Regions from separate parts of the Enterobacter sp. Taxon_2 genome, predicted to be linked through region 2. Evidence: predicted binding sites of a transcription regulator. Region 2 holds the regulator's gene; the other holds the start of a gene.
What was found. Region 2 encodes LexA, which represses DNA repair genes until DNA is damaged. Its sites were predicted from a motif close to TNCTGTATGTACATACAGNA; they were not measured.
Positions count from the first base shown of each region.

Region 1 (7,581 bases), 1.7 Mb from region 2:
TATCCCGCCACAATGATGATCACGGGAAGGATATAGAGCGGGAAAATTTGCAGGAAAATGGTGTGACGCGGCACAACAATGCGGGATTCGATCTGCTCCCGGCTCATGCCTTCCGGGCCTTTGGCCTGCTCCAGAATCAACTGATCCTCAACGCCTTCGCGTAAAAAGCGCGTCTGGCGGCTCATTCTCGCGCCAGAGGCCTGCAGTGCCAGCGCGACAAAGATCAGGGCGTATATCACCCAGAAGCCGATATTCAGCTGATGATGAAAATCCGGGGTGGGTGAGTTAAACCAGAAAACATTCAAAAATGGCGTATTAAAACGCATCATCTCAATCATGACATGAGCGAAATCAAGCATTACCGCACTGATACCCGGCTGTTTTTCGCTGTGATCGTACATAAATTTGAGTACAGAAATCAGCGTAGAAATGACGGCAGGAATAAAAATCACCCAGCCAGCAATACGTTTTAAGACCGCAATGCGTCCAGCTTGTTGATACGTCATCAGTTCCTCTTCATAAAGACGCGTTATTTGTGCCTAAGTCTACCTGCTGGCCATCAATTTCGCCCGCTCTTTAAAAGCAATATGCTAAATTGCAGATTGTGCTTAGCACGTATCGTCTGTCGAACACCCTGGATAAGGAGACGTTGTGATGTCGACACCGCGCCAAATTCTTGCCGCAATTTTTGACATGGATGGATTACTGATCGATTCCGAACCGCTGTGGGATCGCGCCGAACTGGATGTGATGGCCAGTCTGGGCGTCGATATCAGCCGCCGTAATGAACTACCCGATACGCTGGGCCTGCGCATCGATATGGTGGTTGACCTGTGGTTTGCCCAACAGCCGTGGGTGGGTCCCGATCGCAATGAGGTGACCGCACGCATTATCAGCCGCGCCATTTCTCTGGTGGAAGAGAGCCGGCCGCTGCTGCCCGGCGTACGTGAGGCTGTCGCGCTGTGTAAAGCCCAGGGGCTGAAGGTTGGCCTGGCTTCCGCTTCACCGCTGCATATGCTGGAAAAAGTGCTCACGATGTTTGAACTGCGCGACAGTTTTGACGCGCTGGCATCCGCTGAAAAATTGCCTTACAGCAAGCCGCACCCACAGGTCTATCTGGACTGTGCCGCTAAGCTCGGCCTGGATCCCCTCAGCTGCGTTGCGCTGGAAGATTCCGTTAACGGTATGGTGGCCTCTAAAGCCGCGCGGATGCGCTCCATTGTGGTGCCTGCGGAAGAAGGCCGCCACGATCCCCGGTTTGCGCTTGCCGACGTGAAGCTACATTCACTGGCAGAACTGACGGCGCGCCACCTGCAGGGCGGTTAACGCCCTCCTTCGGTTTGTGACAAACAGTTACACCGTCACCTCTTCCGCCTACTGTATAAAAACCCTATACTGTATGAATTGACAGTTTCGTGGGTTTTATCATGACGGCGGAAGGCCACCTGCTTTTTTCTATTGCGTGCGCAGTATTTGCCAAAAACGCTGAACTTACCCCCATGCTGGCACAGGGGGACTGGTGGCATATTGTCCCTTCCGCCGTATTGACCTGTCTGCTGCCCGACATCGACCACCCTAAATCCTTCCTCGGACAGCGTCTGAAATGGGTGTCGAAACCCATCGCCCGCGCGTTCGGCCACCGGGGGTTTACGCACAGCCTGCTGGCCGTGTTTGGCCTGCTGACGCTGTTCTATTTAAAAGTGCCTGAAAGCTGGATAGTCCCCGCCGATGCCATCCAGGGGATGGTGCTGGGCTATTTAAGCCATATTCTGGCCGATATGCTGACGCCTGCGGGCGTGCCGCTGCTATGGCCCTGCCGCTGGCGTTTCCGTTTTCCCATCCTCGCACCGCAGAAAGGTAACCAGCTTGAGCGGGTATTGTGCATGGCGCTGTTTGCTTACGCCGTCTGGATGCCGCAAACCTTGCCCGAAAACAGTGCAGTCCGCTGGTCTTCCCAGATGATTAATTCGCTGCAATTTCAGTTCAATCGCTTTATTCATCACCAGATTGAACAGTAAACCGACAAAATTATCCCATTTGTCATAACCCATTCCATTTGGATATAAGCGCTACATCACACTTCTGCTAACCTTCCGCCAACAGGATCGGTAAAAACCGACCCAATAATAAATCAGGAGAACGGGGATGAATTTTCCACTCATCGCGAACGTCGTTGCGTTCGTTATATTGCTATTGCTTCTCGCGCAGGCGCGCCACAAACAGTGGAGCCTGGCGAAAAAGGTGCTGGTTGGTCTGGCCATGGGTGTCGTATTTGGTCTGGCATTACAGGCAATTTATGGCTCCGATAATCCAGTTCTGAAAGATTCCATTCAGTGGTTCAACATTGTCGGTAACGGCTACGTCCAGCTGCTGCAGATGATCGTTATGCCGCTGGTGTTCGCCTCTATTCTGAGCGCCGTGGCCCGCCTGCATAACGCCACTCAGCTAGGAAAAATCAGTTTCCTGACCATTGGTACGCTGTTGTTCACCACGCTGATTGCCGCGCTGGTGGGTGTGCTGGTCACCAACTTGTTTGGCCTGACCGCAGAAGGTCTGGTTCAGGGTACCGCTGAAACGGCACGTCTTACCGCAATTCAGACCAACTATGTGGGTAAAGTAGCTGACCTGACCGTGCCGCAGATGGTGCTCTCCTTCATTCCGAAGAACCCGTTTGCTGACCTGACCGGTGCGAGCCCAACCTCGATCATCAGCGTGGTTATTTTCGCTGCGTTCCTGGGCGTCGCGGCGCTGAAGCTGCTGAAAGACGACGCGCCAAAAGGCGAACGTGTGCTGATCGCGATTGACACCCTGCAAAGCTGGGTGATGAAGCTGGTTCGTCTGGTTATGCAGCTCACCCCTTACGGTGTGCTGGCGCTGATGACCAAAGTGGTTGCCGGCTCTAACCTGCAGGACATCATTAAGCTGGGCAGCTTCGTTGTCGCCTCGTATCTCGGCCTGGGCATTATGTTCGTGGTGCACGGCATCCTGCTGGGCGTGAACGGCGTCAGCCCGCTGAAATACTTCCGTAAAGTCTGGCCGGTACTGACCTTTGCCTTCACCAGCCGTTCCAGCGCCGCGTCTATTCCGCTGAACGTTGAAGCGCAAACCCGTCGTCTGGGCGTGCCTGAATCCATCGCCAGCTTCTCTGCCTCCTTTGGTGCCACCATTGGTCAGAACGGCTGTGCGGGTCTGTACCCGGCGATGCTGGCCGTGATGGTCGCGCCGACGGTGGGTATCAACCCGCTGGATCCGGTATGGATCGCCACGCTGGTCGGGATTGTTACCGTAAGCTCCGCAGGCGTTGCGGGTGTTGGCGGTGGCGCAACCTTCGCCGCGCTGATTGTGCTGCCTGCGCTGGGTCTGCCCGTAACGCTGGTCGCCCTGCTGATCTCCGTTGAGCCGCTGATCGACATGGGTCGTACCGCGCTGAACGTGAGCGGCTCCATGACCGCCGGTACGCTGACCAGCCAGTGGCTGAAGCAGACCGACAAAGCGATTCTGGAAAGTGAAGACGACGCCGAGCTGGCGCACCGTTAATCACGGTAGAAATAAAAAAACCGCCATCAGGCGGTTTTTTTATGGCTGTTATTCTTCAACCTCTTCATCCTGGCGGATCTGCATCGCCCACCGCTGTGCGGACTCCGGCACCGTAAACGTGGGAGAGCGACGGAAATGTTCGCCGATCAGCACAAAGGCCACGTATTTCCCCCGCAGCAGCCAGACATCACGAAAGCCCTCCACTTTCAGGGCATGGTCAGGCGGCGCGGGCTCAACGCGGGGCACATAGCTAATAACCTGGCGGTTTTGTTGACGAAGAGGTTTCATAAGCGACGGATTCACTAAAGCAAAATTCTTGAAGCAGGAAAATTCTATGATAGCCGATCCTGCTGCCTTCCGTCGCGCTCCGAGTGGGTGAGATGGCTCCTTTCGCTAATCACGGCATGTGAAAACTCTTAGTTCGCGAACCATGTCGTGACATTGTTCTATCCTTAATAGGGTTTTTAGCAATGGATAAAGGAGAAGCGTGCAATGTCGAACAAAGATAAAACACATCAATCACCGATTCATGGCACTGAAGAATCTCAACCGGGTATGGACTCTCTCGCCCCTGCAGACGGCTCTCACCGCCCCTCCCCTGGCCCCTCCGCACCGGGCGAACAGCCTACCGCACCGGGAAGCATGAAATCGCCGGACACGGGAAACGAGAAGCTGAAATCTCTTGAGCCACACCGTAAAGGCGGCGAAGGTTTTGCGCTCACCACCAATCAGGGCGTGCGTATTGCTGACGATCAGAACTCCCTTCGCGCAGGCGTGCGCGGCCCAACTCTGCTGGAAGACTTTATCCTGCGGGAAAAAATCACCCATTTTGACCACGAGCGGATACCAGAACGCATCGTCCACGCGCGCGGTTCCGCGGCGCACGGCTACTTTCAGCCCTACAAGAGCCTGAAAGCGATCACCAAAGCGGATTTCCTCTCCGACCCGGATAAAATTACCCCGGTGTTTGTGCGTTTCTCCACCGTGCAGGGCGGCGCGGGGTCGGCAGATACCGTCCGGGATATCCGCGGCTTTGCCACCAAGTTTTATACCGAAGAGGGTATTTTCGATCTGGTGGGCAACAACACCCCGGTGTTTTTCATTCAGGACGCGCATAAATTTCCTGACTTTGTCCATGCGGTAAAACCGGAGCCCCACTGGGCCATACCGCAGGGACAAAGTGCGCACGACACCTTCTGGGACTATGTCTCCCTGCAGCCTGAAACCTTACACAACGTGATGTGGGCGATGTCAGACCGCGGCATTCCGCGCAGCTATCGCACCATGGAGGGGTTTGGCATCCATACCTTCCGTCTGATCAACGCCGAGGGGAAAGCCACGTTTGTCCGCTTCCACTGGAAGCCTGTCGCGGGTAAAGCCTCGCTGGTATGGGACGAGGCGCAAAAGCTGACGGGACGCGATCCGGACTTCCATCGCCGCGAGCTGTGGGAATCCATTGAAGCGGGCGACTTCCCGGAATACGAACTGGGCCTGCAGCTCATACCGGAAGAGGACGAATTTAAGTTCGATTTCGACCTTCTGGACCCGACGAAGCTGATCCCGGAAGAGCTGGTGCCGGTGCAGCTGGTGGGTAAAATGGTGCTCAACCGCAACCCGGATAATTTCTTTGCCGAAAACGAGCAGGCCGCGTTCCACCCGGGGCATATCGTGCCGGGGCTGGACTTCACCAACGATCCGCTCCTGCAGGGACGCCTGTTCTCCTATACCGATACGCAGATTAGCCGACTCGGCGGGCCGAACTTCCACGAAATTCCGATTAACCGCCCAACCTGCCCGTATCACAACTTCCAGCGCGACGGGATGCACCGTCAGGATATTGATACCAACCCGGCAAACTATGAGCCGAACTCCATTAACGATAACTGGCCGCGTGAAACGCCTCCCGGCCCGAAACGCGGTGGATTCGAATCGTATCAGGAGCGTATCGATGGCAATAAAATTCGCGAGCGCAGCCCCTCGTTCGGTGAGTATTACGCCCACCCTCGCCTGTTCTGGAACAGCCAGACGCCGATTGAGCAACAGCACATCATCGGCGGCTTCAGCTTTGAGCTGAGTAAAGTGGTGCGCACCTACATTCGCGAGCGCGTGGTCGATCAGCTGGCGCATATTGATATTCAGCTTGCCCAGAGCGTCGCGGATAACCTGGGCATTACACTGACCGACGAGCAGCGCAACCTTGCTCCGCCGAAAGAGGTTAACGGCGTGAAGAAAGATCCGTCGCTGAGCCTGTATGCCGTGCCGGGCGGCTCGATTAAAGGCCGCGTGGTCGCCATTCTGCTGAATGACAAAACCCGCGCCAGCGACGTGCTGGGGATTATGCAGGCGCTGAAGACTCAGGGCGTGCATGCCAAACTGCTCTATTCCCGCATGGGTGAAGTGACGGCTGACGATGGCTCAGTGCTGCCGGTGGCCGCAACCTTTGCCGGGGCGCCATCGCTGACCGTCGATGCGGTGATTGTGCCGTGCGGGGATATTGCCAGCCTGCTGACCAACGGGGACGCCGTCTATTATCTGCTGGAAGCCTATAAGCACCTGAAACCGATCGCGCTGTCCGGCGACGCGCGACAATTTAAAGCGCAGCTGAAGGTGACCGATCAGGGTGAAGACGGCATTGTCGAGGGAGATAACGTTGACGATGCCTTTATGACGAAGCTGTTTGATTTGCTCGCCGCGCACCGCGTCTGGTCGCGCAGCAGCAAGATCGATCAGATTCCGGCGTAAGAAAAGCCGGGTGGCGCTTGCGCTTACCCGGCCTACATTCGATTGGTTTTGTAGGCCCGGTAAGGCGAAGCCGCCACCGGGCTTTATCTCAAAGATCCCCAAACGTCCCCAACCGATACCCGCGCTCGGCAATCGCATACTTCAGCGACGCCGACGTCAGCACGTCCAGCTCCGCCAGGCGCGGCCAGCAGTAGGCGCTTTTCCGCACGGTGTTATCGACAAAAGCCGGATGCGCCATCACTTCTACCGACTTTTCCCCCCGCGCGGCGGAATCGTCCAGCACCTTCAGGAACAGCACTTCGTCGATCTCGTCGCCGTAAAATGCGCTGCTGAACCCCTCAGTGGTTGTCACGTCGCAGTCGGGCACGCCGCGCGCCTCCCTATCCACGCGCATCGCCACGCCTTTGCGCTGGGCAAACCCGGCGACAATCGGGAAAATCGCCGGGATCATATGCACGTGGTGATGGCTGTCGATATGCGTCGGCGCCTGACCAAACACATCAACGAAGCGGTTGAACTGACAGTCCAGCTCGCGGGCAATCTCTTCGAGCGGCAGAGCATCCTGCTCCGCCAGTTCCCAAATCCACTTTCCAAGCTGTCCGTCGCGCGTCAGGCCCGGCATTGGCGAAAGCGGCATCCCGAGCGTCAGCACAAAATGCATGCCGACGCCCAGCGCCGGCACCTCGCGGCTCAGCTGCGCCGCGTGTTCAACCGCCTCACCATTCACCAGTGCCGTGGTAGAGGTCACAACCCCCCGGCGACAGGCTTCAATAATGCCGTAGTTCTGGCCTTTCGAGAGACCAAAGTCATCAGCATTAACGATCAGCAGGTTTTCCATTGTGCGTCCTCTTAGTGGTGTTTGAACTTCAGCTTCTCGATCGTGGCGGCAAAATTCGGCAACCATTTTTCATGTGCCAGGATCATCTCGCTGGCCAGCTGCTCCGCATCGCGGTCTGAATGCACCAGCGGGCTGAGGTTCAGCGCCAGCAGAACATCATTGAGCTCGCCGCTCAGCGCCGCGTTGCTTGCCGCCACTTCAAAGCCCTTAATGGTGTGGATCAGGCCCATGACCTTATCATCGAAGTGGGTAATGCGTGGATGCGGTTTAGCGCCCTCGCGCCCCAGGATGCAGGTCATCTCGACGGCCCAGTCCGCCGGGATATTGTCGATATGACCGTGATGCGGCACGTTGACATAGTGTTCCGCCTGCTTGTCGTTGTAGATGGCGTTGATCACTTCACACGCCGCATCGGAGTAGTAGGCCCCGCCGCGCTGCTCCAGTTCTTTCGGTTTGACGTTCAG
Region 1 is NZ_CM178024.1:1,959,005-1,966,585, reverse strand. Features, by position in the region: gene AC4IC4_RS09265 (YniB family protein) at 1-506, opposite strand, end outside; gene hxpB (hexitol phosphatase HxpB) at 655-1,326, shown strand; gene AC4IC4_RS09255 (metal-dependent hydrolase) at 1,428-2,018, shown strand; gene AC4IC4_RS09250 (L-cystine transporter) at 2,146-3,537, shown strand; gene cedA (cell division activator CedA) at 3,586-3,825, opposite strand; gene katE (catalase HPII) at 4,030-6,279, shown strand; gene chbG (chitin disaccharide deacetylase) at 6,368-7,117, opposite strand; gene AC4IC4_RS09230 (6-phospho-beta-glucosidase) at 7,129-7,581, opposite strand, start outside.
Region 1: AC4IC4_RS09255 (metal-dependent hydrolase) is a predicted target of LexA. The motif match lies at 1,394-1,413, and genes of this name have one in related genera.

Region 2 (7,581 bases):
TCCGCAACTGGACGGTATTTTCTGTACCAACGATGACCTGGCGGTTGGCGCGGCGTTTGAGTGTCAGCGTCTGGGGTTAAAGATCCCTGATGATATGGCGATCGCCGGTTTCCACGGCCACGACATTGGCCAGGTGATGGAGCCGCGTCTGGCGAGCGTCCTGACCCCGCGTGAACGTATGGGCCGCATTGGTGCAGAACGCCTGCTGGCGCGCATTCGTGGTGAGGCAGTTACCCCGAAAATGTTAGATTTAGGTTTCACCTTGTCACCGGGTGGATCTATTTGAACTGACAAATTTGAAGTAGCTCACACTTATTCACTTCGCGCACGTTTGGATATTGCTTCTCTTTTGCCCCGGCAGGACAATGTTACCGATAACTGTTACCCGTAACAATTGACTGAGGGACACCCTTTGAGCACGACTAATCACGATCACCACGTCTACGTCCTGATGGGCGTTTCCGGTAGCGGGAAATCAGCCGTAGCCAGCGAAGTGGCGCATCAACTCCAGGCTGCGTTCCTTGATGGCGACTTCCTCCATCCGCGCAGCAACATCATGAAAATGGCCTCCGGCGAGCCGCTGAACGACGACGACCGCAAACCGTGGTTGCAGGCGCTGAATGACGCCGCGTTCGCTATGCAGCGTACCAATAAAGTCTCCCTGATCGTCTGCTCTGCGCTGAAAAAAACCTACCGCGACCTGCTGCGCGACGGTAACCCGAACCTCTCTTTCATCTACCTGAAAGGGGATTTCGAGGTGATTGAAAGCCGTCTGAAGGCGCGTAAAGGTCACTTCTTCAAAACCCAGATGCTGGTGACGCAGTTCGAAGCGCTGCAGGAGCCGGGTGAAGACGAGAAAGACGTCTTAGTGGTTGATATCGATCAGTCACTGGAAGGTGTTGTTGCCAGCACCATCGAGGTCATTAATAAAAGGCAGTAAGTTTTGAGTACATTAACGCTAGTTTTGACAGCAGTGGGTTCCGTGTTGCTGCTGCTGTTTTTAGTGATGAAGGCGCGTATGCACGCTTTTGTTGCTTTGATGGTGGTTTCTATAGGCGCAGGTCTCTTTTCCGGTATGCCGCTCGACAAGATCGCCGCGACGATGGAAAAAGGGATGGGCGGTACGCTGGGCTTCCTGGCGATTGTGGTCGCGCTGGGCGCGATGTTTGGCAAGATTTTGCACGAGACGGGCGCGGTCGACCAGATTGCCGTCAAAATGCTGAAATCCTTCGGCCACAGCCGAGCGCACTACGCGATTGGCCTGGCGGGCCTGATTTGCGCGCTGCCGCTGTTCTTTGAAGTGGCCGTTGTGCTGCTGATAAGCGTCGCATTCTCCATGGCGCGCCATACCGGCACAAACCTCGTGAAGCTGGTTATTCCACTGTTTGCGGGCGTGGCGGCGGCTGCGGCGTTTCTGCTGCCTGGGCCTGCGCCGATGCTGCTGGCGTCCCAGATGCACGCTGACTTTGGCTGGATGATCCTGATTGGCCTGTGCGCGGCAATCCCGGGAATGATTATTGCCGGTCCGCTGTGGGGCAACTTCATCAGCCGTTACGTTGAGCTGCATATCCCGGACGACATCACCGAGCCGCACCTGGGCGAGGGCAAAATGCCATCCTTCGGCTTCAGCCTGTCGCTGATCCTGCTCCCGCTGGTGCTGGTGGGTCTGAAAACCATCGCCGCGCGCTTTGTGCCGGTGGGTTCCAGCGCCTATGAATGGTTTGAGTTCATCGGTCACCCGTTCACGGCGATCCTGGTGGCCTGTCTGGTGGCGATTTACGGTCTGGCGATGCGTCAGGGGATGCCAAAAGACCGGGTGATGGAGATCTGCGGTGCCGCGCTGCAGCCTGCGGGGATTATCCTGCTGGTGATCGGTGCCGGCGGCGTGTTCAAGCAGGTACTGGTGGATTCCGGCGTGGGCCCGGCTCTGGGCGAAGCGCTGACCGGGATGGGCCTGCCGATTGCGGTAACCTGCTTTGTGCTGGCGGCGGCGGTGCGTATCATCCAGGGTTCCGCCACCGTGGCGTGTTTAACCGCCGTGGGTCTGGTGATGCCGGTAATTGAACAGCTGAACTACTCCGGTGCCCAGATGGCCGCGCTATCTATCTGTATCGCGGGTGGTTCGATCGTGGTCTCTCACGTTAACGACGCAGGCTTCTGGCTGTTCGGTAAATTTACCGGTGCCACCGAAGCGCAAACCCTGAAAACCTGGACGCTGATGGAGACCATCCTCGGTACGACGGGTGCGATTGTCGGGATGATTGCCTTTACGCTGCTCAGCTGAATGCGGTGATTTAACAAGGCTAAAAATAAGGCCCGGTAGCGTCAGCGCGTACCGGGCCTTTTTATTATCCAGGGCGTCAGGCCGTGCCATAACCCGGCATTGCGTTACTCGCCCTGCGTGGCGCTCTCAATCGTCAAACGCACGTCCGAGGTAATCAGCTCTGCCAGCATCTGGTACACCTTCAGCGTCTCTTCCGGCTCGGCATCGCCCGTATCGCTGATGAAGCCTTCATCGCGCAGCGTCAGGACCAGGGAACTGAAGACCGCTTTGTCGAAGAATTCAGGGGCGTTAATGCCGTGCAGAACGGACAGGCGCTGTGCCAGCGTCCGGCTCTCTTTCTCCAGCGTACCGCGGTTGATAGACGGGTTCGCACTCAGCAGCCAGAACGTAATGGCGTAGCGCTGCAGCGTTTCGCGCGCACCGGCTGCCAGCAGTTGCAGGGTGCGGGAGCGTGACGGGTTGATGTGCAGCTCGTCGTTCGTGACGGTGATCAGCCCCTGGCGACGCAGCTCTTCCGTCAGTTTATCCAGCTCGCCCGCCAGCTCATCCTTACTCCAGCGCAGGAACAGCTCCGCTTTCAGCATCGGATAGAGCGTTTCAACGTGACGCAAGAGTTCCTGACGCGAGATACGGCGATGCTGCGTGATGATAGCCGCCATGAGCGACGGCAGCATCAGCATATGGGTGATGTTGTTTCGGTAGTAGGTCATCAGCACTGCCTGCTCGCGCGGCAGAATGATGATGTCGCCGATCGTGTCCTTTTCGACTTCAAACTTGTTCATCTGCAGCGCGTGATCGATAAGCTCACTGGCGGTCGCAGAAGGCACGGTTGAATCAACGGAATACGGCACGTTGCGCATCATATCCAGATAGCAATCCAACTGCTCCGTGAGCTGTTCACGGGTCAGCGAGCGCTGACGCGAAGCCAGAAGCGCCGTACAGCACAGGTTCATGGCGTTAGCCGCACCGGCGTTGTTTATGCGCACCATCAGCTCGGACGCGATGCCGTTGACCGTTGGCGTCAGCCAGGCCGGACGAATCGCTTCGATAGGATCGATGGATTCGCGCCACTCGGGAACGTGATGGTTCAGGTACGTCATCAGCGGCATTGGTTCGCCAAAGTTCACGTAGCCCTGACCGAGATTGCGCAGCTTGCTCAGGCCGCGCAGCATCTGCGGCAGGCTCTCTTTTTCTTTGGTCGCACCGCGCAGCTCTTTGGCGTACGTGCCCACTTCCATCACGTGCTCATAGCCAATGTAGATAGGCACCAGCGTGATGGGACGGGTTCCTCCGCGCAGCATCGCCTGGATGGTCATCGACAGCGTGCCGGTCTTAGGATCGAGCAGACGTCCGGTACGGGAACGCCCACCTTCCACGAAGTACTCCACAGAATAGCCGCGGCTGAACAGCTCGCCCAGATACTCACGGAACACGGTGGAGTAGAGCTTGTTGCCCTTGAAGGTACGACGAATAAAGAACGCGCCCAGGCGGCGGAAAATCGGGCCCGCTGGCCAGAAGTTCAGGTTGATACCGGCTGCGATGTGCGGTGGTACCAGCCCCTGATGATAGAGCACGTAGGAAAGGAGCAGGTAGTCCATGTGGCTGCGGTGGCAGGGAACATAGACAATCTCATGGCCATCATGCGCCAGCTGACGCACGCGCTCGGCGTTATGAACGTTGATGCCCTGGTAGAGACGGTTCCAGGTAAAGCCGAGAATACGATCGGACAGGCGAATCATCTCGTAAGAGAAGTTTGCTGCAATCTCTTCCATCAGCGCAATGGCGTTCTGCTGGGCTTTCTCATGCGAAATTTTCTTGCTACGCGCTTCGTCTTCGACGGCGCGGGCAATCGCTTTGGAGGCCAGCAGCTTGTTGAACAGATCCTGACGCGCCGGGAGACGCGGCCCAACGGCAGCCAGGCGCTGACGGGCGAAGTGCATACGCGCCACGCGCGCCAGTTTTTGCGCGATGATCTTGTCGGTGCCGTGCTCGTCCGCCATGCGACGCAGCGAAACGGAAGGGGAGAAACGCACAAAGCTGTCGCGCCCCAGCCAGGAGACCGCAAAGAACTTCTGGATGCCGTTAAGCATGCGCAGCGGCGGGTTCTCTTCACCTTTTTCACGTCCCGGACGACGACCAAACATCACCGATACCGGCACCATCTGCACATCCAGATCGGGGTTGCTGCGGTGCAGGTCGAGATAGTCATGGAACAGCTTGATGGACTCTTCTTTTGGCGTGTAGTAGGTAAACACGCGCGGTCCACCGTGAATGAACACATAGCGCGGCAGCAGCGTACCGTCAACTTCAAGCGGTTCAAGCGGGTCAGGTAAGTCATGCGCCAGACACTGGGCGCGAAGCGTCAGTAAGTCTGCCTTCGAGTTATAAGGCAAAACGTACATAATAGGACGTGACGTATCGAGCCCCAATTCCAGCGCGGGTTCTGCTGGGATAGACTTGCTTTTTACCAGGATGCTTAATGGTAAATTAAGTAATTTGTAGTAAATTCGTGGCCAGCCGGACATAAACGATGTAAAGCCTCTGGTTAATAATGCAATTGCGGCGCAAGGATAACAGAAAGCGCGCAAAATTTCTGTTGTTACCCGTCATACTTCAGGCTGTAGCGAAACGCGCTACAGTTCCTGTTACTGACGCTTTTTTTCATAAAAGGTTCTTTTAATGGCCAATAATACCACTGGGTTAACGCGTATCATCAAAGCCGCCGGCTATTCATGGAAAGGTTTCCGTGCCGCGTGGATCAACGAAGCCGCCTTTCGCCAGGAGGGCGTCGCCGCTATCATCGCGGTGATCGTCGCCTGTTATCTTGATGTTGATGCTATTACCCGCGTACTTCTTATCGGTTCCGTACTTCTGGTGATGATAGTGGAAATTCTTAATAGCGCTATTGAGGCCGTGGTTGATCGCATTGGTTCAGATTTCCATGAACTTTCTGGCCGCGCAAAAGACATGGGCTCTGCTGCCGTGTTGCTGGCGATTATCACTGCCGCTATCACCTGGGTCACGCTGCTTTGGTCACATTTCCGATGAGCCTCGAGGAATAATTAAGTCCCTGGTTTTTTGTGCAGTTTTTGGTTCCAAAATCGCCTTTGACTGTATATACTCACAGCATAACTGTATATACACCCAGGGGGCGGAATGAAAGCGTTAACGACCAGGCAGCAAGAGGTGTTTGATCTCATCCGGGATCATATCGGCCAGACGGGTATGCCACCCACGCGTGCGGAAATCGCGCAGCGTCTGGGCTTCCGTTCTCCGAATGCTGCCGAAGAACACCTGAAAGCGCTGGCGCGTAAGGGCGTGATTGAGATTGTCTCGGGCGCGTCGCGTGGTATCCGCCTGCTGGTGGAAGAAGAGACGGGCATTCCGCTGGTGGGACGTGTTGCCGCCGGTGAGCCTTTACTGGCACAGCAGCATATTGAAGGCCACTATCAGGTCGATCCAGCCATGTTCAAACCGAGCGCTGATTTCCTGCTGCGCGTCAGCGGCATGTCGATGAAAGACATCGGCATTCTTGACGGCGATCTGCTTGCGGTGCACAAAACGCAGGATGTGCGTAACGGCCAGGTGGTGGTCGCGCGCATTGACGACGAAGTGACCGTCAAGCGTCTGAAAAAACAGGGGAACACCGTTCAGCTACTGCCTGAAAACAACGAGTTCTCCCCGATTGTGGTCGATCTGCGCGAACACAACTTCTCTATCGAAGGACTGGCGGTTGGGGTCATTCGCAACGGCGAATGGCTGTAACCTCTTCCTGACAGGCTATGGTGCCGCTGTAGCCTGCTTCATTCTCCACACCCGGTATTTTTCATGTCACTGCTGACGGCATCCGATAAGGCATTGTGGCGTCTTGCTCTGCCGATGATCTTCTCCAATATTACCGTTCCCTTGCTGGGTCTGGTCGATACTGCCGTTATTGGCCATCTTGATTCGCCTGTCTATCTTGGCGGCGTGGCGATTGGCGCGACGGCAACCAGCTTCCTGTTTATGCTGCTGCTCTTTTTGCGTATGAGCACCACCGGGCTCACGGCACAGGCTTATGGTGCAAAAGATCCGCTGCGTCTGGCGCGCGCGCTGGTCCAGCCGCTGATCCTCGCGCTTGGCGCGGGGGCGTTAATCGTTTTATTACGTGCGCCCCTGATCGACCTTGCGCTTCATGTTGTTGGCGGCAGCGAGGCGGTACTGGCGCAGGCGCGACGTTTCCTTGAAATCCGCTGGCTCAGCGCGCCCGCGTCACTGGCTAACCTGGTTCTGCTGGGGTGGCTACTGGGCGTTCAGTACGCCCGTGCACCCGTGATTTTGCTGGTGGTGGGTAACCTGCTCAATATCGTTTTGGATGTCTGGCTGGTCATGGGTCTGCATATGAACGTGCAGGGCGCGGCGCTTGCGACGGCGATTGCCGAATACGGGACCTTTATCATTGGCCTGTGGATGGTCTGGCGCGTGCTGGCGATGCGCGGCATCTCCCTGGCGCTGCTCAAAAACGCATGGCGCGGCAATATCCGTAAGCTGCTGGCGCTTAACCGAGACATCATGCTGCGCTCGCTGCTGCTTCAGCTCTGCTTCGGGGCGCTGACGGTTTTCGGGGCTCGACTGGGGCCAGAAATCGTTGCGGTCAACGCGGTATTGATGACGCTACTGACCTTTACCGCCTACGCGCTGGACGGTTTTGCCTATGCGGTAGAAGCGCATTCCGGGCAGGCGTACGGTGCGCGCGAAAGCGGGCAACTACGGGATGTCTGGCGGGCAGCCTGCCGTCAGTCGGGACTGGTGGCGCTGGTGTTTGGCCTGGTTTACGCCTGCTTTGGTGAGCAGATCGTTGCATTGCTGACGTCTCTTCCTGCGCTGCGCGAGCTGGCGAGTCACTATCTCATCTGGCAAGTCGTCTTACCGGTGGTCGGCGTCTGGTGTTATCTGCTGGACGGCATGTTTATTGGTGCGACGCGCGGAGCGGAAATGCGTAACAGTATGGCGGTTGCAGCGGCCGGGTTTGGTCTGACGCTGCTGACGCTCCCCTGGCTGGGTAATCACGGTTTGTGGCTGGCCCTGGCCGTTTTCCTCTCGCTGCGAGGGTTGTCGCTGGCGTTTATCTGGCACCGCCACTGGCAAAACAATACCTGGTTCCCTTCACGTCACGATATATCGTGACGGTTAAAGATTCCGAATATGAAACTAACTGCCGAATCCTTAACTACAATAATTATCACGTCCAGCAGAAAAGAACGTAACGGACGTTACGACCCGACGCTTAACTAAGAGGACACGATGATGAATAAAGA
Region 2 is NZ_CM178024.1:304,412-311,992, forward strand. Features, by position in the region: gene gntR (gluconate operon transcriptional repressor GntR) at 1-286, shown strand, start outside; gene gntK (gluconokinase) at 413-940, shown strand; gene gntU (gluconate transporter) at 944-2,284, shown strand; gene plsB (glycerol-3-phosphate 1-O-acyltransferase PlsB) at 2,389-4,809, opposite strand; gene AC4IC4_RS01390 (diacylglycerol kinase) at 4,964-5,332, shown strand; gene lexA (transcriptional repressor LexA) at 5,441-6,049, shown strand; gene dinF (MATE family efflux transporter DinF) at 6,113-7,450, shown strand; gene AC4IC4_RS01405 (CsbD family protein) at 7,571-7,581, shown strand, end outside.